2 linked regions of the Saccharothrix violaceirubra genome follow. Each later gene encodes a partner of the first gene's protein in a complex. Links are inferred from orthologs where the notes say so. Each region holds a gene or a part of one and is shown in the gene's direction. Other genes may lie near its edges.

Evidence for each region.
Region 2: the proteins of rpsG (region 1) and tig are in contact, whole or in part, in a crystal structure (PDB 3GTY), measured with the Thermotoga maritima proteins. The link is inferred for Saccharothrix violaceirubra from one-to-one orthologs. Residues at the interface, in WP_004081843.1 of Thermotoga maritima: Lys34, Lys52, Lys55, Glu59, Arg62, Gln63, Glu66, Asn67, Lys69, Val71, Arg95, Ala109, Lys110, Lys111, Gly112, Arg113, Pro114, Glu117, Glu121, Ile124, Ala125, Tyr127, Asn128, Asn129, Thr130, Gly131, Lys135, Asp139, Arg142, Met143; in WP_004081061.1 of Thermotoga maritima: Glu122, Val124, Val129, Leu130, Tyr133, Glu188, Gly259, Ile262, Tyr263, Glu266, Ser270, Glu273, Gln274, Glu277, Arg308, Gln311, Ile312, Ser315, Tyr316, Glu325, Arg329, Arg336, Leu363, Phe366, Trp367, Arg373, Leu377, Arg381, Leu384, Glu387.

Annotation. Positions count from the first base shown.
Region 1 is NZ_JACHJS010000001.1:224,369-238,806, forward strand. Bases 41-2,992 are described here. They hold rpsG (30S ribosomal protein S7), read left to right. Parts: upstream 41-1,257; coding sequence 1,258-1,728; downstream 1,729-2,992. Other genes in these bases: F4559_RS01190 (YbaB/EbfC family nucleoid-associated protein), read right to left, coding at 41-374; rpsL (30S ribosomal protein S12), read left to right, coding at 884-1,258; fusA (elongation factor G), read left to right, coding at 1,821-2,992. Also shown: more of F4559_RS01190, read right to left, coding at 1-40; more of fusA, read left to right, coding at 2,993-3,923; tuf (elongation factor Tu), read left to right, coding at 4,063-5,256; rpsJ (30S ribosomal protein S10), read left to right, coding at 5,578-5,883; rplC (50S ribosomal protein L3), read left to right, coding at 5,935-6,585; rplD (50S ribosomal protein L4), read left to right, coding at 6,588-7,277; rplW (50S ribosomal protein L23), read left to right, coding at 7,274-7,573; rplB (50S ribosomal protein L2), read left to right, coding at 7,596-8,429; rpsS (30S ribosomal protein S19), read left to right, coding at 8,448-8,729; rplV (50S ribosomal protein L22), read left to right, coding at 8,765-9,166; rpsC (30S ribosomal protein S3), read left to right, coding at 9,166-9,984; rplP (50S ribosomal protein L16), read left to right, coding at 9,988-10,407; rpmC (50S ribosomal protein L29), read left to right, coding at 10,407-10,652; rpsQ (30S ribosomal protein S17), read left to right, coding at 10,649-10,933; rplN (50S ribosomal protein L14), read left to right, coding at 11,020-11,388; rplX (50S ribosomal protein L24), read left to right, coding at 11,391-11,705; and 6 more genes.
Region 2 is NZ_JACHJS010000001.1:5,714,946-5,729,252, reverse strand. Bases 5,067-7,887 are described here. They hold tig (trigger factor), read left to right. Parts: upstream 5,067-5,711; coding sequence 5,712-7,064; downstream 7,065-7,887. Other genes in these bases: F4559_RS26275 (ATP-dependent Clp protease proteolytic subunit), read left to right, coding at 7,807-7,887; F4559_RS26280 (ATP-dependent Clp protease proteolytic subunit), read left to right, coding at 7,168-7,776. Outside these bases: F4559_RS26320 (Shedu immune nuclease family protein), read right to left, coding at 729-1,937; F4559_RS35530 (hypothetical protein), read left to right, coding at 3,017-3,319; F4559_RS26295 (LysR family transcriptional regulator), read right to left, coding at 3,705-4,610; F4559_RS26290 (hypothetical protein), read left to right, coding at 4,635-4,868; more of F4559_RS26275, read left to right, coding at 7,888-8,433; ATP-dependent Clp protease ATP-binding subunit ClpX, read left to right, coding at 8,644-9,924; F4559_RS26265 (RBBP9/YdeN family alpha/beta hydrolase), read left to right, coding at 9,974-10,582; F4559_RS36565 (5'-methylthioadenosine/S-adenosylhomocysteine nucleosidase family protein), read left to right, coding at 10,543-12,375; F4559_RS26255 (alpha/beta hydrolase), read right to left, coding at 12,370-13,236; F4559_RS26250 (CaiB/BaiF CoA transferase family protein), read right to left, coding at 13,290-14,307. UniProt on the Bacillus subtilis protein: Involved in protein export. Acts as a chaperone by maintaining the newly synthesized protein in an open conformation. Functions as a peptidyl-prolyl cis-trans isomerase.

The DNA of each region.
Region 1 (14,438 bases):
CCGGGTACGAGGTCGGGCAGGTCGACCATGGTCTCGTCGGAGGTGAGCGGCGTCATCCGGGCGCTCACGCGTTCCCGCACGCCACCCGCCGCCTCGCGGACCACCTGCGTGATCACCCGCGCGAGCTGTTCGGGCGTCGTCCGCTCGAACGCGCGCGACGACAGGTCGAGCCGGTCGAGCAGCCCGGTGGAGTCGACCCGCGCCGTCACGGTGCCGTCGGCCGACGACGCCTCGCCCGCCATGCCCGCGATCTCCTCCTGCGCCTCGCGCAGCCCGTCGGTGCGTTCGCGGAGGTCGCGCATGAGGCCGTCGACGGTGTCGCGGAGCCGCGCGTTGCGTGCGGCCAGGGCGTCGGTGTCGTCCCAGTCGGACATCAACGGTCGGTACCTCCGTGCTCACTCAGGGGAATGGCCTGGAACGTAACGAGGTTTTCCGCACCTGTACGGCGAACGGCCGGATTCGCGCAGTGGCCTGCGTCATTCCCCCGGCGGTGACGGGAACCGGACCGGGTGACACCCGGTCGCGTGGATCTGGGCGAATCCGGCGCCGCGGAACGGTGTCGTGCGCGGCCTCCGCGCCGGCTCGTCCGATCTTGCGAACGCCCTGCCAGGGCACCCCGCATCCGTTTTGACCCTTGGGATCGGGGAGGGGTATCTTTGGTACTCGTGCCCGACCCATGTCGGGCCGCTCCGCGTGCCTACGCGCCAGTTGTGCTGGACAGCCGGCCGCGGTGACCTCCACTCGCAGGGGCGTCCTGGGTCGTCGCCTGCGGACCTGGGAGAGCGGGCGACACGCCCGACCTCGGGTGCAGAGAGGGACCAGGTAAACAGTGCCCGAAGGTCGGTCGACCGGCGGGTACTCCACAGGAAGAAGCAGTCGGCGAATGCCAACGATCCAGCAGTTGGTCCGCAAGGGCCGGCAGGACAAGGTCGCGAAGCAGAAGACCGCGGCCCTCAAGGGCAGCCCGCAGCGGCGCGGCGTGTGCACCCGCGTCTACACGACCACGCCCAAGAAGCCGAACTCGGCGCTCCGCAAGGTCGCCCGCGTGAAGCTGACGAGCGGCATCGAGGTCACCGCGTACATCCCGGGTGAGGGCCACAACCTCCAGGAGCACTCGATGGTGCTCGTGCGCGGCGGTCGTGTGAAGGACCTCCCCGGTGTCCGGTACAAGATCATTCGCGGTTCGCTCGACACGCAGGGCGTGAAGAACCGCAAGCAGGCTCGCAGCCGCTACGGCGCGAAGAAGGAGAAGAGCTGATGCCCCGCAAGGGACCGGCCCCGAAGCGGCCGCTGATCTCCGACCCGGTCTACAGCTCTCCGCTGGTGACCCAGCTCATCAACAAGGTGCTGGTCGACGGCAAGCGCTCCGTGGCCGAGCGGATCGTGTACGGCGCCCTTGAGGGCGCCCGCGAGAAGACCGGCACCGACCCGGTCGTCACGCTCAAGCGTGCGCTCGACAACGTGAAGCCCGCCCTCGAGGTCAAGAGCCGCCGCGTCGGTGGTGCGACCTACCAGGTGCCCGTCGAGGTGAAGCCCGGTCGCTCGACCACGCTCGCCCTGCGCTGGCTGATCACCTTCTCCCGGCAGCGCCGTGAGAAGACCATGATCGAGCGCCTGATGAACGAGCTGCTCGACGCGAGCAACGGCCTGGGCGCGAGCGTCAAGCGCCGCGAGGACACGCACAAGATGGCCGAGTCGAACAAGGCCTTCGCCCACTACCGCTGGTGACGTGGTGCCGGGTGGTCCGCCCCGAGCGGACCGCCCGGCCCTCCCAGCCCTAGTGAGCCTGCCACCAGAGCTCAAGACAGGGGAAGACACCCGTGGCACAGGACGTGCTCACCGACCTGGCCAAGGTCCGCAACATCGGGATCATGGCCCACATCGACGCGGGCAAGACCACGACGACCGAGCGGATCCTGTTCTACACCGGGATCAGCTACAAGATCGGCGAGGTCCACGACGGCGCGGCCGTGATGGACTGGATGGAGCAGGAGCAGGAGCGCGGCATCACGATCACGTCGGCCGCGACGACCTGCTTCTGGAAGAACCACCAGATCAACATCATCGACACGCCCGGCCACGTCGACTTCACCGTCGAGGTCGAGCGCAACCTGCGCGTGCTCGACGGTGCCGTTGCCGTCTTCGACGGCAAGGAGGGCGTCGAGCCCCAGTCCGAGCAGGTCTGGCGCCAGGCCACCAAGTACGACGTCCCGCGCATCTGCTTCGTCAACAAGATGGACAAGCTCGGCGCGGACTTCTACTTCACGGTGAAGACGATCTCCGACCGCCTGGGCGCGAAGCCGCTGCCGATCCAGATCCCGATCGGGTCGGAGAGCGACTTCATCGGCGTCGTCGACCTGGTCGAGATGCGTGCGCTGACCTGGCGTGGCGAGGTCCAGAAGGGCGAGGACTACGCCATCGAGGAGATCCCCGCGGACCTCCTGGACAAGGCGCAGGAGTACCGCGAGGCGCTGGTCGAGGCCGTGGCCGAGACCGACGACGAGCTGATGGAGTCCTACCTCGCGGGCGAGGAGATCACCGTCGCCCAGATCAAGGCGGGCATCCGCAAGATCGTGGCCGAGGGCTCCGCGTACCCGGTGCTGTGCGGTTCCGCGTTCAAGAACAAGGGCGTGCAGCCCATGCTCGACGCGGTCATCGACTACCTGCCGGCACCGCTGGACCTCCCGCCGGTCGAGGGCACGCTGCAGGACGGCGAGACGCCGGCCTTCCGCAAGCCGTCCACCGACGAGCCGTTCTCCGCGCTGGCGTTCAAGATCGCCGTGCACCCGTTCTTCGGCAAGCTGACCTACATCCGGGTCTACTCCGGCCGGGTCGCGACCTCGACGCAGGTCATCAACTCCACGAAGGACCGCAAGGAGCGCATCGGGAAGATCTTCCAGATGCACTCCAACAAGGAGAACCCGGTCGACGAGGCCATCGCGGGCCACATCTACGCCGTGATCGGTCTGAAGGACACCACGACCGGTGAGACCCTGTCGGACCCGCAGCACCCCATCGTGCTGGAGTCGATGACCTTCCCCGAGCCGGTCATCGAGGTGGCGATCGAGCCCAAGACGAAGGCCGACCAGGAGAAGCTGGGCACCGCGATCCAGAAGCTGGCCGAGGAGGACCCGACCTTCCGGGTCAAGCTCGACCAGGAGACCGGCCAGACCATCATCGCCGGCATGGGCGAGCTCCACCTGGACATCCTGGTGGACCGCATGCGCCGCGAGTTCAAGGTCGAGGCCAACATCGGCAAGCCGCAGGTGGCGTACCGGGAGACCATCCGCCGCAAGGTGGAGAAGTACTCCTACACCCACAAGAAGCAGACCGGTGGCTCCGGCCAGTTCGCGAAGGTCCTCATCGACCTGGAGCCGCTGGAGAAGCAGGAAGACGGCGCGCTCTACGAGTTCGTCAACGCCGTCACCGGCGGTCGCGTCCCGCGCGAGTACATCCCGTCGGTCGACGCCGGTGCGCAGGACGCCATGCAGTACGGCGTGCTCGCGGGCTACCCGCTCGTCGGCATCAAGGTGACGCTGCTCGACGGCGCCTACCACGAGGTCGACTCGTCGGAAATGGCCTTCAAGATCGCCGGTTCGATGGCGCTCAAGGAAGCCGCCCGCAAGGCCGACCCGGCTCTGCTGGAGCCGCTCATGGCGGTCGAGGTCACCACGCCCGAGGAGTACATGGGCGACGTGATCGGCGACTTGAACTCCCGCCGTGGCCAGATCCAGGCCATGGAGGAGCGCAGCGGTACCCGTGTCGTCAAGGCGCTGGTCCCGCTGTCGGAGATGTTCGGGTACGTGGGCGACCTGCGGTCGAAGACCCAGGGTCGCGCCAACTACTCGATGACGTTCGACTCCTACGCCGAAGTTCCCACGAACGTGGCCAAGGAGATCATCGCGAAGGCGACGGGCGAGTAACCCGGACCGGAGCACCGCAGCACCACGCGGGCTCCCCGGGTTGTGAGTCCCTGGGGTCCGCAAAACCCTGACGTGACGCCCGGCGGGCAAGGCAATCCACCCGCCGGGCACAGCAATAGAAGTCCAGGAGGACAATCCAGTGGCGAAGGCGAAGTTCGAGCGGACGAAGCCGCACGTCAACATCGGCACCATCGGTCACATCGACCACGGCAAGACGACGCTGACCGCGGCGATCTCCAAGGTCCTGCACGACAAGTACCCGGACCTCAACCCCTTCACGCCGTTCGACCAGATCGACAAGGCGCCGGAGGAGAAGCAGCGCGGCATCACGATCTCGATCGCGCACATCGAGTACCAGACCGACAAGCGCCACTACGCGCATGTCGACTGCCCCGGTCACGCCGACTACATCAAGAACATGATCACCGGTGCGGCGCAGATGGACGGCGCCATCCTGGTGGTCGCGGCGACCGACGGCCCGATGCCGCAGACCAAGGAGCACGTCCTCCTGGCCCGCCAGGTCGGCGTCCCCTACATCGTGGTGGCCCTGAACAAGGCCGACATGGTGGACGACGAGGAGATCCTGGAGCTCGTCGAGCTCGAGGTCCGCGAGCTGCTCTCCGAGTACGAGTTCCCGGGCGACGACCTGCCGGTCGTGCGCGTCTCGGCGCTGAAGGCGCTCGAGGGCGACGCCGAGTGGGGCGAGAAGCTCATCGGCCTCATGGACGCCGTGGACGAGAACATCCCGGAGCCGGAGCGCGAGGTCGACCGCCCGTTCCTGATGCCGGTCGAGGACGTCTTCACGATCACCGGTCGTGGCACCGTCGTGACCGGTCGTATCGAGCGCGGCATCGTCAAGGTCAACGAAGAGGTCGAGATCGTCGGCATCAAGGAGACCTCGAAGAAGACCACGGTCACCTCGATCGAGATGTTCAAGAAGTTCCTCGACGAGGGCCAGGCCGGCGACAACGCCGCCCTGCTGCTGCGCGGCGTGAAGCGCGAGGAGGTGGAGCGCGGCATGGTGATCGTGAAGCCGGGCACCACGACCCCGCACACCGAGTTCGACGCGCAGGTCTACATCCTGTCGAAGGACGAGGGTGGCCGCCACACGCCGTTCTTCAACAACTACCGTCCGCAGTTCTACTTCCGGACGACCGACGTGACCGGCGTCGTGACCCTCCCCGAGGGCACCGAGATGGTCATGCCGGGCGACACCACGACCATGGCCGTGAAGCTGATCCAGCCGATCGCCATGGACGAGGGCCTGCGGTTCGCCATCCGCGAGGGTGGCCGCACCGTCGGCGCCGGCTCGGTCACCAAGATCATCAAGTGACCCGGCGCTAGAACTCCACCCCCGATTTGGCCCCGCGCACGTCGTGTGCGACCATTGACGGGTTGCTCGTCGGGGCGGCCGGATTCATCGAATACGGCCGCCCCGTCACGAGCGGGGTTATCAGTACGACAATCCCACAGGTTTCATCAGTGGGACCGGTCTGAGCAGAGGGCGCGACACGCCCGACCGCGTGGACCGGGCACCGTGACACCGCGCAGGTGTCAGTCCTGAATAGGGGGCGGAGCGCGCCGGAGGTCCCGTGACCTCGTGAAAGGTGCCCGCGCCGCAGCGGTACTAGAAGCAGAGGAACGGCAAGCCATCATGGCGGGACAGAAGATCCGCATCCGGCTCAAGGCCTACGACCACGAGGCGATCGACGCGTCCGCGCGCAAGATCGTCGAGACCGTGACGCGCACCGGCGCTCGGGTCGTCGGGCCTGTGCCGCTGCCCACTGAGAAGAACGTGTACTGCGTCATCCGCTCGCCGCACAAGTACAAGGACTCGCGCGAGCACTTCGAGATGCGCACGCACAAGCGCCTGATCGACATCCTCGACCCGACGCCGAAGACGGTGGACGCGCTCATGCGCATCGACCTGCCGGCGAGCGTCGACGTCAACATCCAGTAAGCGTGGACGCGGCAGTGTTGATCCCATTTGGGGCGGAGAGTAACGAGAACCATGTCTGACAGGCAGGTCAAGGGCCTCCTGGGCACCAAGCTCGGCATGACGCAGGTCTTCGACGAGAACAACCGGATCGTCCCGGTGACCGTCGTCAAGGCCGAGCCGAACGTGGTCACCCAGATTCGGACCCAGGAGAACGACGGCTACTCGGCAGTCCAGTTGGCCTTCGGCGCGATCGACCCGCGCAAGGTCAACAAGCCCGTCGCGGGCCACTTCGCCAAGGCGGGCGTCACGCCCCGTCGACACCTGGCGGAGCTGCGCACCACGGACGCCTCCGAGTACCAGGTCGGCCAGGAGATCACCGCAGAGGTGTTCGAGGCCGGCGCGGTTGTCGACATCGTCGGCACCTCCAAGGGCAAGGGCACCGCGGGTGTCATGAAGCGCCACGGCTTCGCCGGTCTCGGCTCGAGCCACGGCACCCAGCGCAAGCACCGCTCGCCGGGTTCCATCGGCGGCTGCGCCACGCCCGGCCGCGTGTTCAAGGGTCTGCGCATGGCGGGCCGCATGGGCCACGCGCGCGTGACCACCCAGAACCTCAAGGTGCACAAGGTCGACGTCGAGTCCGGCCTGCTGCTCATCAAGGGCGCGGTGCCCGGTCCCAAGGGCGGCACCGTGTTCATCAAGACCGCTGCGAAGGGTGGTGCCTGATCATGACGTCGGTCGAGATCCGCACCCCGGACGGCAAGAGCGACGGTTCCGTCGAGCTGCCCTCCGCCATCTTCGACGCCAAGGCGAACATCGCGCTGCTGCACCAGGTCGTCGTGGCCCAGCAGGCCGCCGCGCGCCAGGGCACGCACAAGGTGAAGACCCGCGGCGAGGTGTCCGGTGGCGGTAAGAAGCCGTACCGCCAGAAGGGCACCGGCCGCGCCCGCCAGGGCTCGACCCGTGCGCCGCAGTTCGCCGGCGGTGGCGTCGTGCACGGCCCCGTGCCGCGCGACTACAGCCAGCGCACCCCCAAGAAGATGAAGGCCGCCGCCCTGCGTGGCGCCCTCTCCGACCGGGCGCGTGCCGGCCAGGTCCACGTCGTGAGCGAGTTTCTCGCGGGTGACGCCACCCCGTCGACGAAGACCGCCCGCAAGATCCTGGACTCGGTCACCGAGGCTCGCCGGGTGCTGGTCGTGCTGCTGGAGAGCGAAGAGGCGTCGTGGGTCAGCCTGCGCAACCTCCCGCACGTGCACCTGATCACGCCGGGTCAGCTGAACACCTACGACGTGCTCGTCAACGACGACGTGGTGTTCACGAAGGACGCTCTGGACGTGTTCCTCGCGAGCAAGGCCCAGCAGGGCAAGGGCTCGGCCGAGGCGGTCGCCGGTTCGTCCGAAGTGGAGGACGACAAGTGATCCCCGACCACCGGGACATCCTGCTCGCGCCGGTCATCTCCGAGAAGTCCTACGGGCTGCTCGAGGAGAACAAGTACACCTTCGTGGTGGCTCCCGGCTCGAACAAGACCCAGATCAAGATTGCCGTGGAGAAGGTCTTCGGCGTCAAGGTCGTCAGCGTCAACACGATCAACCGTCAGGGCAAGCGCAAGCGGACCAAGACGGGCTACGGCAAGCGCAAGGACACCAAGCGCGCCATCGTGACGCTGTCCGCCGAGAGCAAGCCGATCGAGATCTTCGGCGGCCCGGCCGCCTGATGACGACGAGGACTGCGTAGAGATGGGCATTCGCAAGTACAAGCCGACGACCCCGGGTCGTCGCGGTGCGAGCGTCTCCGACTTCGCCGAGATCACTCGGTCGACGCCGGAGAAGTCGCTGATCCGTCCGCTGCACGGCCGCGGTGGCCGCAACGCGTCGGGCAAGATCACGACGCGGCACAAGGGCGGCGGCCACAAGCGGGCCTACCGTCTGATCGACTTCCGCCGCACCGACAAGGACGGCATCCCGGCCAAGGTCGCGCACATCGAGTACGACCCCAACCGGACCGCGCGCATCGCGCTGCTGCACTACGTCGACGGCGAGAAGCGCTACATCATCGCCCCGGCGAAGCTCCAGCAGGGCGACGTCGTGGAGAACGGCCCCAAGGCCGACATCAAGCCGGGCAACAACCTGCCGCTGCGCAACATCCCGGTCGGCACGGTCGTGCACGCGATCGAGCTGCGCCCCGGTGGCGGCGCCAAGATCGCCCGGTCGGCCGGTGCGAGCGTCCAGCTCGTCGCCAAGGACGGCCCGTACGCCCAGCTGCGGATGCCTTCGGGCGAGGTCCGCAACGTGGACGTGCGCTGCCGCGCCACGGTCGGCGAGGTCGGCAACGCGGAGCACCAGAACATCAACTGGGGCAAGGCCGGCCGCATGCGCTGGAAGGGCAAGAAGCCCACGGTGCGTGGTGTCGCCATGAACCCGGTCGACCACCCGCACGGTGGTGGTGAGGGCAAGACCTCCGGTGGTCGCCACCCGGTGAACCCGGCCGGTAAGCCCGAAGGCCGTACCCGCCGCCGCAAGGCAAGCGACAGGCTCATCGTCCGGCGTCGTCGCACCGGCAAGAAGCGCTGAGCAGGGAGGGAGTGAAGGATGCCACGCAGCCTTAAGAAGGGCCCCTTCGTGGACGACCACCTGCTCAAGAAGGTGGACGTCCTCAACGAGTCGGGCAAGAAGACCGTCATCAAGACCTGGTCCCGCCGGTCGACGATCATCCCCGACATGTTGGGCCACACGATCGCGGTGCACGACGGCCGCAAGCACGTGCCGGTGTTCGTGACGGAGTCGATGGTCGGGCACAAGCTCGGCGAGTTCGCGCCGACGCGCACCTTCAAGGGCCACATCAAGGACGACCGGAAGTCGCGCCGCCGCTAGGCGACGAACTAGAGGAAGAGCAAGGGGAAGCAGCGATGAACGCCCGTAACGACGCCACCGCGCAGGAGTTCCCGCGCGCCGTGGCTCGGGCTCGCTACGTCCGCGACACGCCGATGAAGGTGCGCCGCGTCGTCGAGCTCATCAGGGGTCGTAGCGCCAGCGAGGCCCTGGCCGTGCTCCAGTTCGCTCCGCAGGCGGCAAGCGAGCCGGTCCGCAAGGTGCTCGCGAGCGCCGTGGCCAACGCCGAGAACAACCTGTCCCTGGACCCCGACACCCTGTGGGTGTCGAAGGTCTACGTGGACGAGGGTCCGACCCTCAAGCGGTTCCGCCCGCGCGCCCAGGGCCGCGCCTACCGGATCCGCAAGCGGACGAGCCACATCACCGTCGAGGTGGAGAGCCGTCCCAAGAAGACCAGCGCGAAGGGGAGTGCTCGGTAGTGGGTCAGAAGATCAACCCGCACGGCTTCCGGCTGGGGATCACCACCGACTGGAAGTCCCGCTGGTACGCCGACAAGCAGTACGCCGAGTACGTGGCCGAGGACGTCAAGATCCGCAAGCTGCTCTCGCGCGGCATGGAGCGTGCCGGCATCTCCAAGGTGGAGATCGAGCGCACCCGTGACCGGGTCCGCGTCGACATCCACACCGCCCGGCCGGGCATCGTCATCGGTCGCCGCGGCGCCGAGGCGGACCGCATCCGCGGCGAGCTGGAGAAGCTCACCAAGAAGCAGGTCCAGCTCAACATCCTCGAGGTGAAGAGCCCGGAGTCGGACGCGCAGCTCGTGGCGCAGGGCGTCGCCGAGCAGCTGTCCAACCGCGTGGCGTTCCGCCGCGCGATGCGCAAGGCGATCCAGTCGGCCATGCGCTCGCCGCAGGTCAAGGGCATCCGCGTGCAGTGCGGCGGCCGTCTCGGCGGCGCCGAGATGTCCCGCTCCGAGCACTACCGCGACGGTCGGGTCCCGCTGCACACGCTGCGCGCGGACATCGACTACGGCTTCTTCGAGGCCCGCACCACCTTCGGCCGCATCGGCGTGAAGGTGTGGATCTACAAGGGCGACATCGTCGGTGGCCTCAGCGCCAAGCGCGAGCGTGACGCGGCCCCGGCCGCCGACCGCGCGCCGCGTCGTGACCGCGGCGACCGCCCGAACCGGGCGCGTCGTTCGGGCGCCAGCGGCACCACCGCCACCAGCACCGAGGCCGGCCGCGCCGCCGCCGACGCGCAGGCGGACGCTCCGGCAGCAGAGAAGACGGAGGGCTGAGTCTTGCTGATCCCGCGCAGGCTCAAGCACCGCAAGCAGCACCACCCCGGTCGGTCCGGTGCTGCCAAGGGCGGTACGCGTGTCACGTTCGGCGAGTTCGGCATCCAGGCGCTGGAGCCGGCCTACGTGACCAACCGGCAGATCGAGTCCGCCCGTATCGCCATCACGCGGCACATCCGCCGTGGTGGCAAGGTCTGGATCAACATCTTCCCGGACCGCCCGCTCACCAAGAAGCCCGCCGAGACCCGCATGGGTTCCGGTAAGGGTTCGCCGGAGTGGTGGGTGGCCAACGTCAAGCCGGGTCGGGTGCTCTTCGAGATGAGCTTCCCGAACGAGGCTGTGGCCCGCGAGGCGCTTCGTCGCGCGATCCACAAGCTCCCGATGAAGTGCCGCATCGTTACGCGTGAGGGTGGTGATTTCTGATGGCAGCGGGTACCGCCGCTTCCGAGCTGCGCGAGCTGACCGAAGAGGAGCTGGTGCTGCGTCTGCGGGAAGCGAAGGAGGAGCTCTTCAACCTCCGCTTCCAGATGGCCACCGGTCAGCTCGACAACAACCGTCGCCTGCGCACGGTCCGGCACGAGATCGCCCGGATCTACACCGTGATGCGGGAACGGGAGCTGGGTCTCTCCGCTTCCCCGGACGGTTCCACTGGTGAGGGTGCGGCATGAGCGAGAACAACGAAGTGACGACGACCGAGGTCCGCGGCGAGCGCAAGGTCCGCGAGGGCCTCGTCGTGTCCGACAAGATGGACAAGACGATCGTGGTCGCGGTCGAGGACCGCAAGAAGCACCGCCGGTACTCCAAGGTCATGCGCTCCACCACCAAGGTGAAGGCGCACGACGAGCAGAACGCCGCCGGCATCGGCGACCGCGTGCTGCTGATGGAGACCCGGCCGCTGTCCGCCACCAAGCGCTGGCGGCTCGTCGAGATCCTCGAGAAGGCCAAGTAAGTCCCTCCGGGGATTCGGGCACAGTAGACAGACCGAGCCCGTCGGGTCGGAAATCCGGCGGGCCAGGAATGGTCAGGAGTAGGTAAGTGATCCAGCAGGAGTCGCGGCTCCGCGTCGCCGACAACACCGGTGCGAAGGAAATCCTTTGCATCCGTGTTCTCGGCGGCTCCGGCCGCCGCTACGCGGGCATCGGGGACATCATCGTCGCCACGGTGAAGCAGGCCATCCCCGGCGCCGGTGTGAAGAAGGGTGACGTCGTCAAGGCGGTCGTCGTCCGCACCGTCAAGGAGAAGCGCCGTCCCGACGGCTCTTACATCCGGTTCGACGAGAACGCCGCCGTGCTCATCAAGAACGACAACGAGCCGCGTGGCACCCGCATCTTCGGCCCGGTCGGCCGCGAGCTGCGCGACAAGAAGTTCATGAAGATCATCTCGTTGGCGCCGGAGGTGCTCTGACCATGAAGGTGAAGAAGGGCGACACGGTCGTCGTCATCGCCGGCAAGGACAAGGGCGCCCGGGGCAAGGTCATCCAGGCCTACCCGACGCAGAACCGGGTCCTGGTCGAGGGCGTCAACCGGATCAAGAAGCACACCCGGATCACGCAGACCCAGCGCGGCGCACAGTCGGGCGGCATCGTGACCCAGGAAGCGCCCATCCACGTGTCGAACGTGATGGTGGTCGACTCCGACGGCAAGCCGTCCCGCGTGGGCTACCGGACGAACGACGAGGGCAAGCGGGTCCGCATTTCCCGTCGTAACGGGAAGGACATCTGATGACCACCGCAGAGAAGACCACCCCGCGGCTCAAGACCCGCTACCGCGAGGAGATCGTGGCCGAGCTGCGCAAGCAGTTCGAGTACGCGAACGTGATGCAGATCCCCGGCGTCGTGAAGGTCGTCGTCAACATGGGCGTCGGCGACGCCGCCCGTGACGGCAAGCTGATCGAAGGCGCCGTCCGGGACCTCTCGATCATCACCGGCCAGCGTCCCGAGGTCCGCAAGGCCCGCAAGTCCATCGCGCAGTTCAAGCTCCGCGAGGGCATGCCGATCGGTGCGCGCGTGACGCTGCGCGGCGACCGCATGTGGGAGTTCCTGGACCGGCTGCTGAACATCGCACTGCCCCGTATCCGCGACTTCCGCGGCCTGTCGGGCAAGCAGTTCGACGGCAACGGCAACTACACGTTCGGTCTGAACGAGCAGTCGATGTTCCACGAGATCGACCCGGACGCCATCGACCGCCCGCGCGGCATGGACATCACGGTCGTCACCACCGCCACCAACGACGAGGAGGGCCGGGCGCTGCTCAAGCACCTGGGCTTCCCCTTCCGGGAGAACTGAGATGGCCAAGAAGGCTCTGATCAACAAGGCCGCGGCCAAGCCGAAGTTCAAGGTGCGGGGCTACACCCGGTGCCAGCGCTGCGGCCGACCGCACTCGGTGTTCCGCAAGTTCGGCCTGTGCCGGATCTGCCTCCGCGAGATGGCCCACCGGGGCGAGCTGCCCGGCGTGAGCAAGTCCAGCTGGTAAGTCCGGCTCGGCGGCAGGTTTTTTCGAAATCCACTTCGCTGTAGGCCCCGCCACGACCAGTCCGCTCCGGACTCGGACCCTGGCCGGCGAACCGCAGCGAGAAAGGTTGACCAGGTCACCATGACGATGACCGACCCGATCGCAGACATGCTCACCCGTCTGCGCAACGCGAATTCGGCGTACCACGACAAGGTCGTGATGCCGCACTCGAAGCTGAAGGCGAACATCGCCGAGATCCTCAAGCGCGAGGGCTACATCGCGAGCTACCGCGACGAGGACGGCGACGTCGCCAAGCAGCTCGTGATCGAGCTGAAGTACGGCCCGAACCGTGAGCGCAGCATCGCGGGTCTGCGCCGGGTGTCCAAGCCCGGTCTGCGCGTTTACGCGAAGTCGACCAACCTGCCGAAGGTTCTCGGCGGTCTTGGCGTCGCGATCATCTCGACCTCCGGCGGTCTGCTGACCGACCGTCAGGCGAACAAGCAGGGCGTGGGCGGCGAAGTCCTCGCCTACGTCTGGTAACGGAAGGGGGACAACAGCATGTCGCGCATCGGAAAGCTGCCGATCACCGTCCCCTCCGGGGTCGACGTCAAGATCGAGGGCCAGGAGGTGAGCATCAAGGGTCCGAAGGGCACCTTGGAGCTGACCATCGCCGAGCCGATCTTCCTGGAGCGGGCCGAGGACGGCACGCTCGAGGTCAAGCGCCCGAACGACGAGCGTCGCAGCCGCTCGCTGCACGGCCTGTCGCGCACCCTGGTGCAGAACATGGTCGTCGGCGTGACCCAGGGCTACGAGAAGAAGATGGAAATCCACGGCGTCGGCTACCGCGTCGCGCTGAAGGGTTCCGACCTGGAATTCGCGCTGGGTTACAGCCACCCGGTGAAGGTCGAGGCCCCGGAGGGCATCACCTTCGCGGTGGAGACCCCGACCCGGTTCTCGGTCTCCGGCATCGACAAGCAGCTCGTCGGCGAGATCGCCGCGAACATCCGCAAGCTGCGCAAGCCCGACCCGTACAAGGGCAAGGGCGTGCGTTACGCGGGCGAGAAGATCCGCCGCAAGGTCGGAAAGACGGGTAAGTGACATGAGCGAGACCGCAACGAAGCGCAAGCCGGTGGGCACGGACATCTCGACCACCCGACGCATCGCCAAGACCCGCCGTCACTTCCGGCTCCGCAAGAAGGTCAGCGGTACGCCGGCACGCCCGCGTCTGGTCGTGCACCGGTCGTCGAAGCACATCACCGTGCAGATCATCGACGACCTGGCGGGCCACACCCTGGCCGCCGCCTCCTCGGTCGAGGCGGACGTCCGTGCGGTGGACGGCGACAAGAAGGCGAAGGCCGCCAAGGTCGGTCAGCTCGCCGCCGCCCGTGCCAAGGACGCCGGGATCAGCAAGGTCGTGTTCGACCGCGGCGGCAACGCCTACCACGGTCGGATCGCGGCTCTGGCGGACGCGGCCCGCGAGGCCGGGCTGGAGTTCTGACAAATGATCATCACTGGAATTGAGAGGGACGCCTGATGCCAGGACGCACGCGTCGCGAAGGCGGCGGGGGCGAGCGCGGAGAGCGTCGCGACCGTCGTGACGGCGGCCGCGGCGGCGCGGCCCAGGAGAAGACCCCGCACCTGGAGCGCGTGGTTGCGATCAACCGCGTCTCCAAGGTCGTCAAGGGTGGTCGTCGCTTCAGCTTCACCGCGCTGGTCGTCGTCGGCGACGGCGACGGCATGGTCGGTGTCGGCTACGGCAAGGCCAAGGAAGTGCCGGCGGCGATCGCCAAGGGTGTGGAGGAGGCGAAGAAGAACTTCTTCCGCGTCCCCCGCATCGCGGGCACGATCCCTCACCCGGTCCAGGGCGAGAAGGCGGCCGGTGTCGTGCTGCTGCGTCCGGCTTCGGCCGGTACCGGTGTCATCGCCGGTGGCGCGGTCCGCGCGGTGCTGGAGTGCGCCGGTGTCCACGACGTGCTGTCCAAGTCGCTCGGCTCGGACAACGCG
Region 2 (14,307 bases), 5.5 Mb from region 1 along the record:
GCGGTCTGGGTGTCCACAAAGGATGAAAGTCTCGAAGTCCGATCCGGGGCCGTCGTCCGGGCGACCATCGCACCGGGAACACCCTGGCCGGGTTTGCACGGTTCCATGTGCGGGGCATGGGCGCCATGATCACGGCGGCGATGGGGCACGCGGAGGGCGCGGAAGATCCGTGAAAGCAAGGCGACCATCCACAAGGGACGGTCGTCGAGAGGTCTACCAGCGAGGGAGAAGAAGAACGCCTTCGACAAATTTTCCACAACCCTCACAACGCCCGGCAGGCCGCCCGGCTGACCAGGCTCCCCAGCCTACGGGCCCGCCCGGTTGCCCCGGACAGCGCGAACCAAAATCAAAAAGTCTGCGCCTGCGGCTGCGCTACGCCCGTCGCCCCCAATCGCAAGTTCGTCAACCAAGAGCATCGGGTCTATTGGTAGCGTGAGGGTGGCGCTAAGAAGCTCCTGCAAAAGCTTCACTACGTCCGGCCGCTGGCCGAAAATGAACCTGAAAATATCTGTGCTTGTGGCTGCGGTGAACCTGTCCGCCCAAGTCGTACCTTTGTGAACCGGGCGCATCACATGGCCTGGATGAGAGCTGGTAACGCGACGAAGCGCCTTATCCGCAACCGCTGGGGGCAACCCCTCAACCACGACTGATCATCAGATCGGCCAGTATCGCCCCGCTCGGTATCGTCCGGGCGGGGTCTTTCTCTTTGTAACAGCTGATGACCTGTCCTACGTGTCGTGGACGATGAAGCTGGCCCGTTCGTAAAGCTCGTCAAAGGTGATAATCTCAACGTCCTGAACAGAGTGCCTAAATAGGTCAAACGACGACAGTTTCTCCGGGTTCACGCCGCCGCCAGTCTTGAACTCGTCAAGGCTGCCGATTACCAGAGCTTGTCGGGGCCGGATCGCTGAGAACTGGATTCCTGTCGGTGTGCCGTCGTCTTCGTACAAATCGTGCAACACCTGTGAGATGCCCATCAGGGCCTTGCTGGCAGTCTTCTGGACTTGCGATACTCCACCACTGACCTCTGTCGACACTTGGTATACGTCTGGCTGTCGATAGGGAATCTTTTCCAGCAGCGGCTTTAGATGCGTTTTAATCTCGCAGAACAGCAGACTGCTGACGTACCCCTTCGAGCGCATGACTGCATCCGCACGCTTGCCCGCACCCGTGAAGATGTTCGCACCTGTGGTAATTCGCTCAAGTTTCTCCGGGTCGAGCGGTTCGCAAGCTACGAGCTTAAGGCCGTACCCAAATATCCAGGTGTTTTCCTCGAAGAAGTCTTGCCAGACTGCTTCCGGCCCTCTCTTCTCCCGCCGTACGCGCTCGGCTTCAAAAAAGTCAGGGTCGTTCAACAGTCTCTTGAATACAGCAAGTTGGGCCTTGCGGTTGCTGACGATTAGTAAGTCCTCTTCGGTCAGACCTCCGCCCAGTGCGATACGGACTGCTTCAAGCACCGTCTGCCTGTCGCTCGATTCGAGCAGTCCGGCAAGCTGCGTGCTGTCCTCCGTTACTGCTCGGAAGTTATCGTCAGGGATGTCCACCTCGGTGAAGCTTTGCAGGAAGTGGATCAACTTCCACACGTTTTGGTGGCCGTCGCTGGTATCAACCGTCGCCTTGATTATCTTTGTAACTTCGTCCTCGGTTACCGTGTATTCGAGCGCCCTCCTCTGGGGACTTGACTTATCCTTCTTCCAGAATCGCAGCCGAGGTGAGTACGTGCCATCTTTCTTGATGAGCGTTACCTGGCACAGGGTCGCTACTCGCGGTCGATCATCAAGAACGAAGTCGGTAATCAGGCGGTTCGCTCTAGTGTCGAAAAAGAAGTGGAAGTTGTCATCGTTTTCACTGCGACGAATCTCAAGGTTGCTGAAGTCCCCGTCGGCAACGGAGAACTCAGTACCGAGGAGCCTATATGCGCTGGAGAATCGTGTCATCGCAGTGCGTCCTTTGGAAGCGATTATAGCTCAGAGATGAATCTTTGTGATCATGTCGTCAGCTGAGCTGCTTCCGTTACTGCTTCCAGGTCGCCATCGATGATCTCACCCAGATGGACGACCGTGGGACTTGGGCGCACAACATGGCCTGGATGAGAGCCGGTAACGCGACGAAGCGTCTTACCCGCAACGGCGAGTTCAGGCGGTGGAAGCATCCGGTTCGAGGAGTTCGGTGAATACCTCGCCGGGTTTGCGCCAGTCGTGGATCTTACGGGGTCGGTCGTTGATCTCGGCGGCGATGGCGGCCGGGTAGTGCGGGTCGCTGGTGATCCCGACGCCCTTGGGCAGGTACTCGCGGACGATCCGGTTGAGGTTCTCGTTGCTGCCGCGTTCCCACGGGGAGTGCGGGTGGGCGAAGAACACCGGCGGCCCGGTGGCGGCGACATCCTTGTGCAGGGCCATCTCCGAGCCGCAGTCCCAGGTCAGGGAGCGTTTGATCGAGGCCGGCAGCGGGCCGACCGCGGAGATGATCGCCTGGGTCACCGTCGAGGAGTCGCGCCCGGTCGGCGGGACCAGGACGAGGAACCGGCCGGTCCGCTCGACCAGGGTGGCCACGGCGCTCCTGCCGCCCTTGCCCACGACGATGTCGCCCTCCCGATGACCGGGCACCGCCCTGCCGTCCGCCTCGGCGGGGCGTCGGTCGAGGTGGCGGGGCTCGCGGATGCGCGGTGCCGGTGCCGGACGCGGCCCGCTCCTGCGGGTGCGCCCGGTCCGCAGCGCGCCAACTCCCGGCGCAGCGTCGCGACCGGCTGGGCGTAGACCCACCGGTAGATGGCCTCGTGGCTCACCCGACCAGCCTGCCCTCGACCGTGATCACGTGCCGACCGGCCCGCGATCGAGGCCGGTGACCAGCCGATCCGCAACAACCCGAGTATCCGCGCACGTACCACGGGGTCCCGGTCGACCGCCAGGACCTTCGGCCGGGCCCGCGACTCCGCCGCCGCCCGTTCGGCCACCGCCGCCCGGTACCCCTCACGTCCGCCGTGCCGGGCCACCTCCCGCGAGACGACCGAGGGACCATGCCCGATCAGAACGGCGATCTCCTTGTACTCCAACGACTCGGCCGGACCACGAGAGATCTCCTCCCGCTCGGCCAGATCTCCTCCCGCTCGGCCAAGGTCAACATCCTGCGCACGACAGGGAATCCTTCCCCACCGAACATCAAGATCAGATGCTACGACCGCCTGAACCTGCCCCTCGCCGCTGCGGCCGGTGCGAGTACGCGGGAGCTGATGCATCGCATGGGGCACGGGAGCATGCGGGCCGCGCTGATCTACCAACACGCCACGAGCGAGCGGATCGGGAGATCGCCGATCGGTTGAGCAAGCGCGTCAAAGCCGTGCGAAAGCGTAAGAAGTCCTGATCGCACGTTAATCGCACGACGGGTTCCGGCAGGGAAGCGGGGATGTGGTCCCCAGAGGGGTTGCATCCCCGTTGACCTGCAAGGGAAGCGAGAGAGCGGGTGACGGGAATCGAACCCGCATGACCAGCTTGGAAGGCTGGGGCTCTACCATTGAGCTACACCCGCGTGTGCCGCCCTTGGGGTGGGCACGGGAACAGCTTAGCGGGTCGCGGTAGGGTGGTGGAGACCGGGGCGTGGCGCAGCTTGGTAGCGCACCCGCTTTGGGAGCGGGGGGTCGCAGGTTCAAATCCTGTCGCCCCGACGGTCTTCGGGTGGCCCCTTCGGCGGGGCCACCTGGTCCTCTCTCACACCGGCGTCGCGACCTGTTCGCTCACCACCTGCGCCGCGGCCGACACGAGTGCCGTCACGGACGGGTTCGTGGCGTTGTCCTGACGCCACGCGAACTGCGTGTACACCCGGAACGGCGGCACCCACGGCAGCCGGCACAGCCTGCCGTCCGCCAGCTCCGCCGCCACGGTCACCTCCGGCACCAGCGAGATCCCGAGCCCCGACGCCACCGCGCGCTTCGCCGCGTCGATCGAGTCCAGCGCCAGCACCGGTGCCCTGGTCTCCGTCTCGCCCAGCCCCAACGCCTGCTCGAACTGCTCGTAGTAGCTCGCGCCGTTCTCCGCGCGGATCAGGGTGCTGCCGCGCAGCTCGTCCTCGGTGATCACCGAACGCCTGGTCAGCGCGTGCGTCGGCCCGGCCACCATGACCAGCGGCTCCGGGCACAGCACGGTCGTCTCCAGACCCTCGTGGGGTTCGACGGAGCCGATGAAGAACGTGCAGTCGAGCCGGCCGTCGCGCACCGACGTCAGGTTGGTCCTGGTGTTCCACGAGTGCAGCGAGATCTGGACGCTCGGGTAGCGCCAGCACATGTATTCGATCAGCGGTAGCAGACGGTAGTCGGTCAGGCTTTGCGCGCTGCCGATGACCAGCTTGCCGTGTGGCTCGCCGTTCATCGTGATCGCTTTCCTGGCCTTGTCCGTCAGGGTGATGATGTTCCGGGCGAACGGGAGGAGTTCGACACCGGCCGAGGTCATCTGGATGCCGCGCGGCAGTCGGCGGAACAACGGTACGCCCAGAGTTTCCTCGAGCGCCTTGATCCGGGTGGTGATGGTGGGTTGCGAACAATTCAGTGTGGCGGCGGCCTTGGTGAAACTACCGGTTTGAACCACGGTGGTGAACGCCAAAAGCTGTCGTGTCTCCATGGAAATCCCCAACGGTGCGTGAAAGTGATCCACGAGTGGCCGTTCCCGGACGGCCTCGTCGACTACCCGGCCGACGTGAAGGCGCTTGGTCCGGTGGTCAACATCGTCGTGCGGTCTCGTTGGGTGGTGTCCGCCAAGGAGGACGCGTCCGGCGGTCGCCGTGCGCGGTCGTCGGGCGGTGGGTGTCCGGCGGCGGCGGAATGGCACTCATCGGGTCATCGGCACCTTGTCTGGTCGGCGGTGAAAGAAGCTCGATGACATCGTCTCGCTCGTTCCTCGGTCTTCGTCGCCACGGCGTCCGCTGCACTTCCCCCAGAGCGCCTGGCGACTTTTCGACTATTTCCCGGATCGACGATGCGGGTTCGGGCGTCACGCTACCTGAAACACACACTAATGGACTACGGCGGTTGGAGTCTTCTCGGCACGTGAAAGTTTTCGGTCGACCGCTGCTCCGAACGGCCGCGTTTCACTCTTACTGTCTAATCCGTGGTGGATGTTGGTCGCGCAACGTAAGTCGCTGCTACGGCGGACGTGTTACCGACTCACTTCGCGACTCCGGTGAGTGACTGACGATCGCGCACTGTCACATCACCGTGGTGTCACTCGAAAGGCCCAACGGCGACTCCCGATGTTGGCCCGAACGGTCGTGTAAATGCCGCCGAATCGGTGCGACACCGTTGACGCGCGACGATTTCGTGCCCAACGACTCCGCGCCCGACGTGACGTGTGGACATCCCAACCTCCCACGGGCAGGGGTCGACTGCTGCGCCGGTCGGTTCGGTACCCGACGATCGGCGTCACCCGAACGGGGAATTTTCGCGGGGGAACCCTCACGGAAATGCATCGGAATGTTTCGGTTCGCACCCCGCGCGACCGTTCGGGGATTCCGCCGCGACGAATCCCGACCGCCCGTCACGGACGGCGATCGGCCGTGCGACGGCCACCCGGTCGGTCGGCGCCCCGCCCGCCGGCCCCGGGGTGCCGGACCCGACCCGGGTGCCGACCGCCTAGACTCGTCCGGAATCCCGGACGCCCGCCCAGGCACGTGCCAGGCGTCCTCCGGGGTGTTCCGCACGTCCTGCCCGTTACGAGGAGACCACGTTGAAGAGCACCGTCGAGCACCTGAGCCCGACGCGGGTCCGGATCAACGTCGAGGTGCCGTTCGACGAGCTCAAGTCGGACTTCGACCGCGCGTACCGCAAGCTGGCCAAGCAGGTCCGCATCCCCGGCTTCCGCCCCGGCAAGGCCCCGGCCCGCGTGCTGGAGAGCCGCATCGGCCGCGCGCCCGTCCTGGACGAGGTCGTGCAGGAGGCCGTGCCGGCGAAGTACCTGGAGGCGGTGAACTCCGGCGAGCTGCGCACCCTGGGCCGCCCCGAGTTCGAGGTGACCCGCATCGACGACGGCGACGCGCTCGCGTTCACCGCCGAGGTCGACGTCCGCCCCGAGATCACCGTGCCCGCGTTCGACGAGCTGTCCGTCGGCGTGGCCGACCAGCCGGTGACCGACGAGGACGTGGCGACCCAGCTCGACGAACTGCGCGCCCGCTTCGGCACGCTGACCGGTGTCCAGCGCGCCGCCCAAGAGGGTGATTTCGTCGTCGTCGACCTGTCCGCCACGGTGGACGGCGAGGAGGTCGAGGACGCCAAGACCGCCGGCCTGTCCTACGAGATCGGCTCCGGCCAGCTCGTCGAGGGCATCGACGACGCCCTGATCGGCGCGTCCACGGGCGAGACCAAGACCTTCACCACCACGCTCGTCGCCGGTGAGCACGACGGCCGCGAGGCCGAGGTCAGCGTCGTGCTCACCTCGGTCAAGGAGCGGCAGCTCCCCGAGCTCGACGACGAGTTCGCCCAGCTCGCCAGTGAGTTCGACACGCTCGCCGAGCTGGAGGCCGACCTGCGCACGCGCCTGGGCCAGGTGAAGAAGATGCAGCAGGGCGTCGAGGCCCGGGACAAGGTGTTGGAGGCGCTGCTCGAGCGCATCGAGGTGCCGCTGCCCGACGCCGTCGTCCAGCTCGAGGTCGACGCCCGGCTGCACGACGCCGTGCACGCGTTCGACCACGACGAGACGCGCTTCGCCGCGTGGCTCGAGGAGCAGGGCAAGACCCGCGAGGAGTTCGACGCCGAGACGCGCACCACGGCCGAGCAGACCGTGAAGACGCAGCTCGTCCTCGACCAGATCGCGGACGTCGAGAAGGTCACCGTCTCCGACGCGGAGCTGACCAACCAGATCATCTACCAGGCCCAGCGCTTCGGCATCGGCCCGGACGAGTACGTCAAGCGCGCCCAGCAGTCCGGCCAGCTCGGCGCGATCTTCGCCGACTTGCGCCGCGGCAAGGCGCTGGCGACCGTTGTCCGACAGGCGACCGTCACCGACGAGTCAGGCACCCGGCTCGACCTCGACGAGCTTTTCGGCGAGGCGTCGTCCACTGAGGAATCGGCGACGGAAGAGTGAAGCCCTGAGCGAACGCGGGCGGTGTCGGGAAGGCGACGCCGCCCGCCTTCGTTAAGGTCGTCGACACGAGACTCTTTTCGGCAAAGTAAGAAGGCAGGCAGACGTGACGCAGCACTTCTTCCCGACGCCCGAGATGCGTTCGGGTTCGGGGATGAACCTCAACGACTCGGTCTACGAGCGTCTGCTCCGCGAGCGGATCATCGTGCTCGGCTCCCAGGTCGAAGAGGGCATCGCCAACCAGATCACCGCCCAGCTGCTCCTCCTCGCGGCCGAAGACCCCGAGAAGGACATCACGCTCTACATCAACTCCCCCGGCGGCTCGGTGACCGCGGGCATGGCGATCTTCGACACGATGCAGCTCATCGAGCCGGACGTGGCGACCTACGCCATGGGTCTCGCGGCCTCGATGGGTCAGTTCCTGCTCTCCGCCGGCACGCCCGGCAAGCGGCACGCCCTCCCGCACGCCCGCATCCTGATGCACCAGCCCTCGGCGGGCGTCGGCGGCACCGCGGCCGACATCGCGATCCAGGCCGACATGCTCGCCCGGACCAAGCAGGAGATGGCCGAGCTGATCGCCCAGCACACCGGTCAGCCGGTCGAGCGCATCGTCGCCGACTCGGACCGCGACCGCTGGTTCACCGCCCAGGAGGCGCTGGAATACGGATTCGTGGACAAAGTCGTCACGCGGGCCAGTCAAGTGTCGACCAACTGACCGGGCGAGCACACCACCAGGAGAAGCCAAGTGAGCCAGTTCCACGCGCCGCAGTCCCGGTACGTGCTCCCGTCGTTCATCGAGCGCACGAGCCTGGGCATCAAGGAGACCAACCCGTACAACAAGCTCTTCGAGGAACGGATCATCTTCCTCGGGGTGCAGGTCGACGACGCCTCGGCGAACGACGTCATGGCCCAGCTGCTCGTGCTGGAGTCCGAGGACCCGGACCGCGACATCCTGATGTACATCAACTCGCCGGGTGGCTCGTTCACCTCGCTGATGGCCATCTACGACACGATGCAGTTCGTGCGGCCCGACATCCAGACGTACTGCCTGGGCCAGGCCGCCTCGGCCGCGGCCGTGCTGCTCGCGGCGGGCACGCCCGGCAAGCGGCACGCGCTGCCCAACGCGCGGGTGCTCATCCACCAGCCGGCGACCGAGGGCGTGTACGGCCAGGTCTCCGACCTGCAGATCCAGTCGGACGAGATCCAGCGGGTGCGGCGCCTGCTGGAGACCACGCTCGCCCGGCACACGTCCCGCTCGCCGGAGCAGGTCCGGGCCGACATCGAGCGCGACAAGATCCTCACCGCCGAAGAGGCGAAGGACTACGGCATCGTCGACAGCGTCCTGCCGTACAGGAAGCTGTCGGCGAAGTGACCTCGGCGTGTCGCCCGACACGCCGTGCCCACCTGGGGTTCAGGCGGGGCACGACGTGTCGGGGGCACGCTGGTCCTCCCACACAGGGCTGTGGGCCAGGTACCGTCGAGGGGAACACCGGCGGGGTCGCACTCCACGGGCGCCCGCCACGTCAGCAGTCAGGCACATGTCACCAGGACGTGCGCCGGAGGGGAACAGAGGTCAGCGGTCATGGCGCGTATCGGTGACGGCGGCGACCTGCTGAAGTGCTCTTTCTGCGGGAAGAGCCAGAAGCAGGTGAAAAAACTCATCGCCGGCCCCGGTGTCTACATCTGCGATGAGTGCATCGACCTCTGCAACGAGATCATCGAGGAAGAACTCGCGGAGGCGGGCGACGTCAAGCTCGACGAGCTGCCCAAGCCCGCGGAGATCCACGAGTTCCTCGACCAGTACGTGATCGGCCAGAACGAGGCCAAGCGGACACTCTCGGTGGCGGTCTACAACCACTACAAGCGCATCCAGGCGGGCGACCGCGGGCGCGAGGGGCGCGACGACGGCGTGGAACTCGCCAAGTCGAACATCCTCATGCTCGGCCCGACCGGCTGCGGCAAGACCTACCTGGCCCAGACCCTCGCCAAGATGCTGAACGTGCCGTTCGCGATCGCGGACGCCACGGCGCTGACCGAGGCGGGCTACGTGGGCGAGGACGTCGAGAACATACTGCTCAAGCTCATCCAGGCCGCCGACTACGACGTCAAGCGGGCCGAGACCGGGATCATCTACATCGACGAGGTCGACAAGATCGCCCGGAAGAGTGAAAATCCGTCGATCACCCGGGACGTGTCGGGTGAGGGCGTCCAGCAGGCGCTGCTGAAGATCCTGGAGGGCACCACCGCGTCGGTGCCGCCGCAGGGTGGGCGCAAGCACCCGCACCAGGAGTTCATCCAGATCGACACGACGAACGTGCTGTTCATCGTGGCGGGCGCGTTCGCCGGCCTGGAGAAGATCATCCAGGACCGGATCGGCAAGCGCGGGCTCGGCTTCGGCGCCGAGGTCCGCACCCGCGCCGAGGTCGAGTCGGCGGACTACTTCGCCGAGTCGATGCCCGAGGACCTGATCAAGTTCGGGCTGATCCCCGAGTTCATCGGTCGTCTGCCCATGGTGGCCAGTGTCACGAACCTGGACAAGGAATCGCTCGTCCGCATCCTGACCGAGCCCAAGAACGCCCTGGTCAAGCAGTACCAGAAGCTGTTCGAGATGGACGGGGTCGAGCTGGAGTTCACCCGGACCGCCATGGAGGCCGTCGCCGACCAGGCGATCCTGCGCGGCACCGGTGCCCGCGGCCTGCGGGCGATCATGGAAGAGGTCCTGCTGCCGGTGATGTACGACATCCCGAGCCGCACGGACGTCGCCAAGGTCGTGATCACCGAGCAGACCGTCAAGGAGAACGTGAACCCGACGATCGTCGCGCGCCAGCCCTCGAGGCGGGAGCGCCGGGAGAAGTCGGCCTGAGGTTTCGCACGCGCACCGGCCGTCCCGCACCCGCGGGGCGGCCGGTGGCGTGTCCGGGGAGGTGGACGGGTTGTCGCTGCCGTACGTGCTCGTGCTGCACGGCCTGAACGGGTCCGGTCCGACGCACTGGCAGAACTGGTTGGCCGGCGAGCTGGCCAGGCACGGCGGTCTGGTCGACCTGCCGGAGTTCAGCGAGCCGGACGCACCCGACCGGCAACGCTGGCTCGACGAGCTGCGCGGGCACCTCGCCGCCGCGCCCACGTCACTCGAACGAGTGGTTGTGGCACATTCGTTGGCCGGGCTGCTGTGGCTGCACCACGCCGCGTCCGGCGTCGATCCGGTGCTGCGGGTGGACCGCGTGCTGCTGGTCGCGCCGCCCGCGCCCGACTTCGCCGGCGAGCCGCTCATCGCCGGGTTCCTGCACCCCCGGCTCGATCCGACCGCGTTGCGCCAAGCGGGCGTTTCCACGCGGTTGGTCCTCGGCGAGGGCGACCCGTACTGCACACTCGCCCAGGGCAAGGCACTGGCCGAGGCGGTGCGGATCGAGGTGGACGTGGTCGTCGGTGGCGGTCATCTGAACGTGGGCTCGGGCTACGGCTCGTGGCCCGCCGTCCTCAAGTGGGTGCGCAACGACCGGACTCCGCTGACGCCACGCTGACCGTGCCCTCGTTGGCCGAGTTACGGCGCACCACGCGGTCGGTGCGGTCGGCCGAACACGGGCCTGCCGTCCGGCGTGCGTTGCGCCCGCGCGGCCTGGAGGGACGCGGCCCGCTGACGTTGCAGCTGCTGGTGGCCGACCGGGAAGCCCGACTGCTGTGGCACTCGCCGGACCGGGTGCTGATGGTGTGTCCGCCGCGATCGGCGCGGACCCGGCGCGACGTCGTCACCGCGTGCCTGCACGTGGTGAACGTGTTGTGGCCGTTGGTCTCCTGGTTCACCGCCCCGCTGGCGATCGGGCTGACGGCGGTGGCGCTCGCGCTTGTCCGTGCCCCTGACGTCCTTGTCCTGCTGCTGGTGGTCGTGACCATGCTGTGGGCCACCGGCGTCATGGTGCTGATGGCGATCCGTGAAGGCGCCGACCTGGTCCGCATGGTGAGCCCGCGCCCGGTCCACCGCCGCCGGCGCATGGACGACGGGCTGCGCGTCGACCACTGGTCGATCGCGCTGTGCCACGCCGACCCGGACACGGTGGGCGCCCTGCTGCGTGACGCGACCGCGCTGGTCGACCACCTCGGCGACCGCTACGAGACCGTGCCCGACCGGCTGCTGCTGTGCCGTCCCGACGCGGTCACCACGACCGCCGCGCTGGAGGCCGTGCGCCGGTCCGCGACGGTCCGCCGGGTGTCCGGGCGCGAAGTGCTGGTGGTGCACGACGTCGGCCGACCGGTGCCCAGGCCCGCCGCCGATCCGGGCCCGAACGGGATCCTCGTGCTCCTGGCCGCCGCGTGTTCGTTGCTGCCCATGATCGCCGGCATGGTGGCCGCTGCCGAACGGGAGGCGTGCGCGACCGCGTGCACGGGTGGTCCGGTCGGGTACGGCGACGCGGTCTTCTGGCTGCTGCGCCATTTCGTGGTGCTGGGGATTCCCGGTGTGGCGCCGTCGACCGGCCAGTCGAAGGCGCTCGGGTTGGCCATGGCCCTGCTCGGCCTGGTGATCGCGGCGCGCGTGGTGCGGGTGGTCCGGACCCGACAGCGTGAGGACGACGAGGAGAGGGAGGGGTTCGTGGACGACGTGGCCCGGCCGTACTCGACCGCGCTGGTCCTGGTGGCCAACGACATCGAACGCGCCGCCGTGCTGACCGCCGTGGCGACCGGGGAGGTGACCCGCTTGCGCTCCGAGCACCACACGGCGCTGGACCTCGGCGTGGTCGGCCGTACCCGGGTGGTGCTCGGCTGGACCGAGCAGGGCATCGACACGCAGGGCGCGGCGACGTTGACCACCGACGCGCTGATCCGCTGGTTGGCGCCGGATTACGTGCTGATCGTCGGCGTCGGCTACGGCCTGCGCGAGCACGCCCAGGAGCCCGGCGACCTGGTGGTCAGCAGCCGGGTGCGGTCGATGAACTGGCGCAAGGAGGCGCCGGGTCGCACGATCGTGCGCGGCGAGCTGGCGGTGGCGCCGCAACGCCTGCTCGACCGGTGCCGTGACGCGGCCCGGGACTGGTCCGGTCCCCGGCCGGACTTCGGGCTGACGCTGTCGTTGGGCGTGCTGGTGGACTCGGCGGAGTTCCGCGCCGGCCTGCTCGACCTGGAACCGGACGCGGTGTGCGGCGACATGGAGCTGGCGGGCGTGCAGGCGGCGTGCTCGAAGCACAAGGTCGACTGGATCGGCATCAAAGGCATCTCGGACTACGGCATGGGCAAGACCGACGGGCACCAGCCGTTGGCCGCGCGCAACGCCGCCGAGTTCCTGGCCCACCTGGTGCGGACCGGCAACCTCGACCCGCTATGACCGCTTCGGGACCCGTTTGCCCAGGAACCGGACCACGTCGTCGGTGATCGTCCGGTAGAACGCGTCGTCGTGCCGGCCGGGCGTGATCGACCCGACGACCGGCTTGACGGCCTCGATGAACCGGCGCGTGCCCTCGATGAACTTGTCCCGGTCGCCGATCCAGATCCCGGTGGGCGCGTCGCCGACCTTGTCCAGGTTGCGCAACGGGTCCAGCGAGACCCACTGCTCGCGGTCGGCGAACGCCTTGCGCTTGGCCATCTCCTCCCAGGTCGTGATCAACCCGGGCGACACGGCCGCGATCGCGCCGAGGCTCTCGCGGCGTTCCCGCTCGCGCCGCCCGTAGAGCAGGGCGCCGAATCCGCCCATGGACACGCCGGTGCACGCGAACACCGGGCCGAACCCGCGTTCGGCCAGCCACACCGGCACCTCTTCGAGCAGCATGGCCATCGGGTCGTCGCCGGGCACGTTCTCGTGCCAGTAGTTGTCGCCGCCGTCGACCGACACGAACCCGAACGGCGGCACGATGCCCCGGGTCGTCGCGGTGACCAGGGCCTCCGGCAGGTTCGCCACGGCCGCGAGGCGGGCGCTGCCGTGCAGGCCGTGCAGCAGGATCGACATCGGCAGGCCACGCGCGGACACGCCCGGCGGCACGATCGTCTGGAGGTCGACCTCGCGACCCCGGTAGCGCGAGTACACGCGGTCCACCTTGACCACGGCGCGTTTCGGGGTCGGGACGGGACCGGCGACGCCGAGCACGGACCACAGGGCGTCGAGGGCGGGCATCGGCCCGGCGGCCAGCACCGCCGCCGCCGTGAGACCGCCCGCGCCCACCGTGGTGAGCACCGTGCGCCTGCTGATCATCGGCCCTCCCGTGCGGTCCCCTCCCCGCAATCGTCGGGACGACGGCTCGTGTTTCACCCCTGGAGCGCCCGGCGTCGCGCGTGGTCGTAGCCCAGCCATTCCAACACCCGGTCGGTGTGCTCGCCGAGGTCCGGCACGGGCGCCGGCGACCAGTCCCACGCGGTGGAGTCGACCGGCGGGCGCAGAAGGGTGACCGAGCCGTCGGGGACGGACACGGATGTGACACGGTCACGCGCGGTGAGCTGCGGGTGTTCGGTGAGCCGGCCGACGTCGCGGGTCAACGCGGCCGGGACGTCGGCGGTGTCGAGCGCGTCGAGCAGGTCGGACGACCGCCACGCCGAGAAGTCGAGTTCCGCGTCGAGCGCGGCCCGGTGCTCGACGCGTAGCCCGATGGTGGCGAATCTCGGGTCGTCGGCCAGCGCGGGCCGGCCCGCCACCTCGCACAGCCGACGCCACTGGCCGTCGTTCTGCACGGCGAGGTGCACGGGACCGTCGCCGCACTCGTACGGGCCGTAAGGCGCGATGGTCGGGTGGTGCGCGCCGGTCCGGGGCGGCGCCGTCCCGGTGCCTTGGGCGTACAGGGCGGGCTGGTGCATCCACTCGGCCAACGCCTCGAACAGGGTCAGCCGCAGCACGCAGCCCTCGCCCGTGCGCTGCCGGTGCAGCAGCGCGGCCAGCACGGCGGCGTGCAGTTGGACGCCCGCGGAGATGTCCGCGACCGAGATGCCCGCCCGCGCGGTCACCGGTCCCTGCCCGGTCAGGGCCACCAGGCCGGTCTCGGACTGCACGAGCGCGTCGTACGCCTTGCGCGTCGAGTACGGGCCGCCCTCGCCGTAGCCGGACAGTTCGCCGACCACCAGGTCCGGGCGGGCCGCGCGCAGCGTCTCCGCGTCCACACCGAGTCGACGGGCCGCGCCCGGCGAGAGGTTGCACAGCACCACGTCGGCCCGTTCGACCAGTCGGGCCGGCACCTCGCGGCCGGCGGGCCGCTTGAGGTCCAGCGCGATCGACTCCTTGCCCACGTTGGTCCACGCGAAGTACGACGACGTCGACCCGCACGCGGTGTCGAAG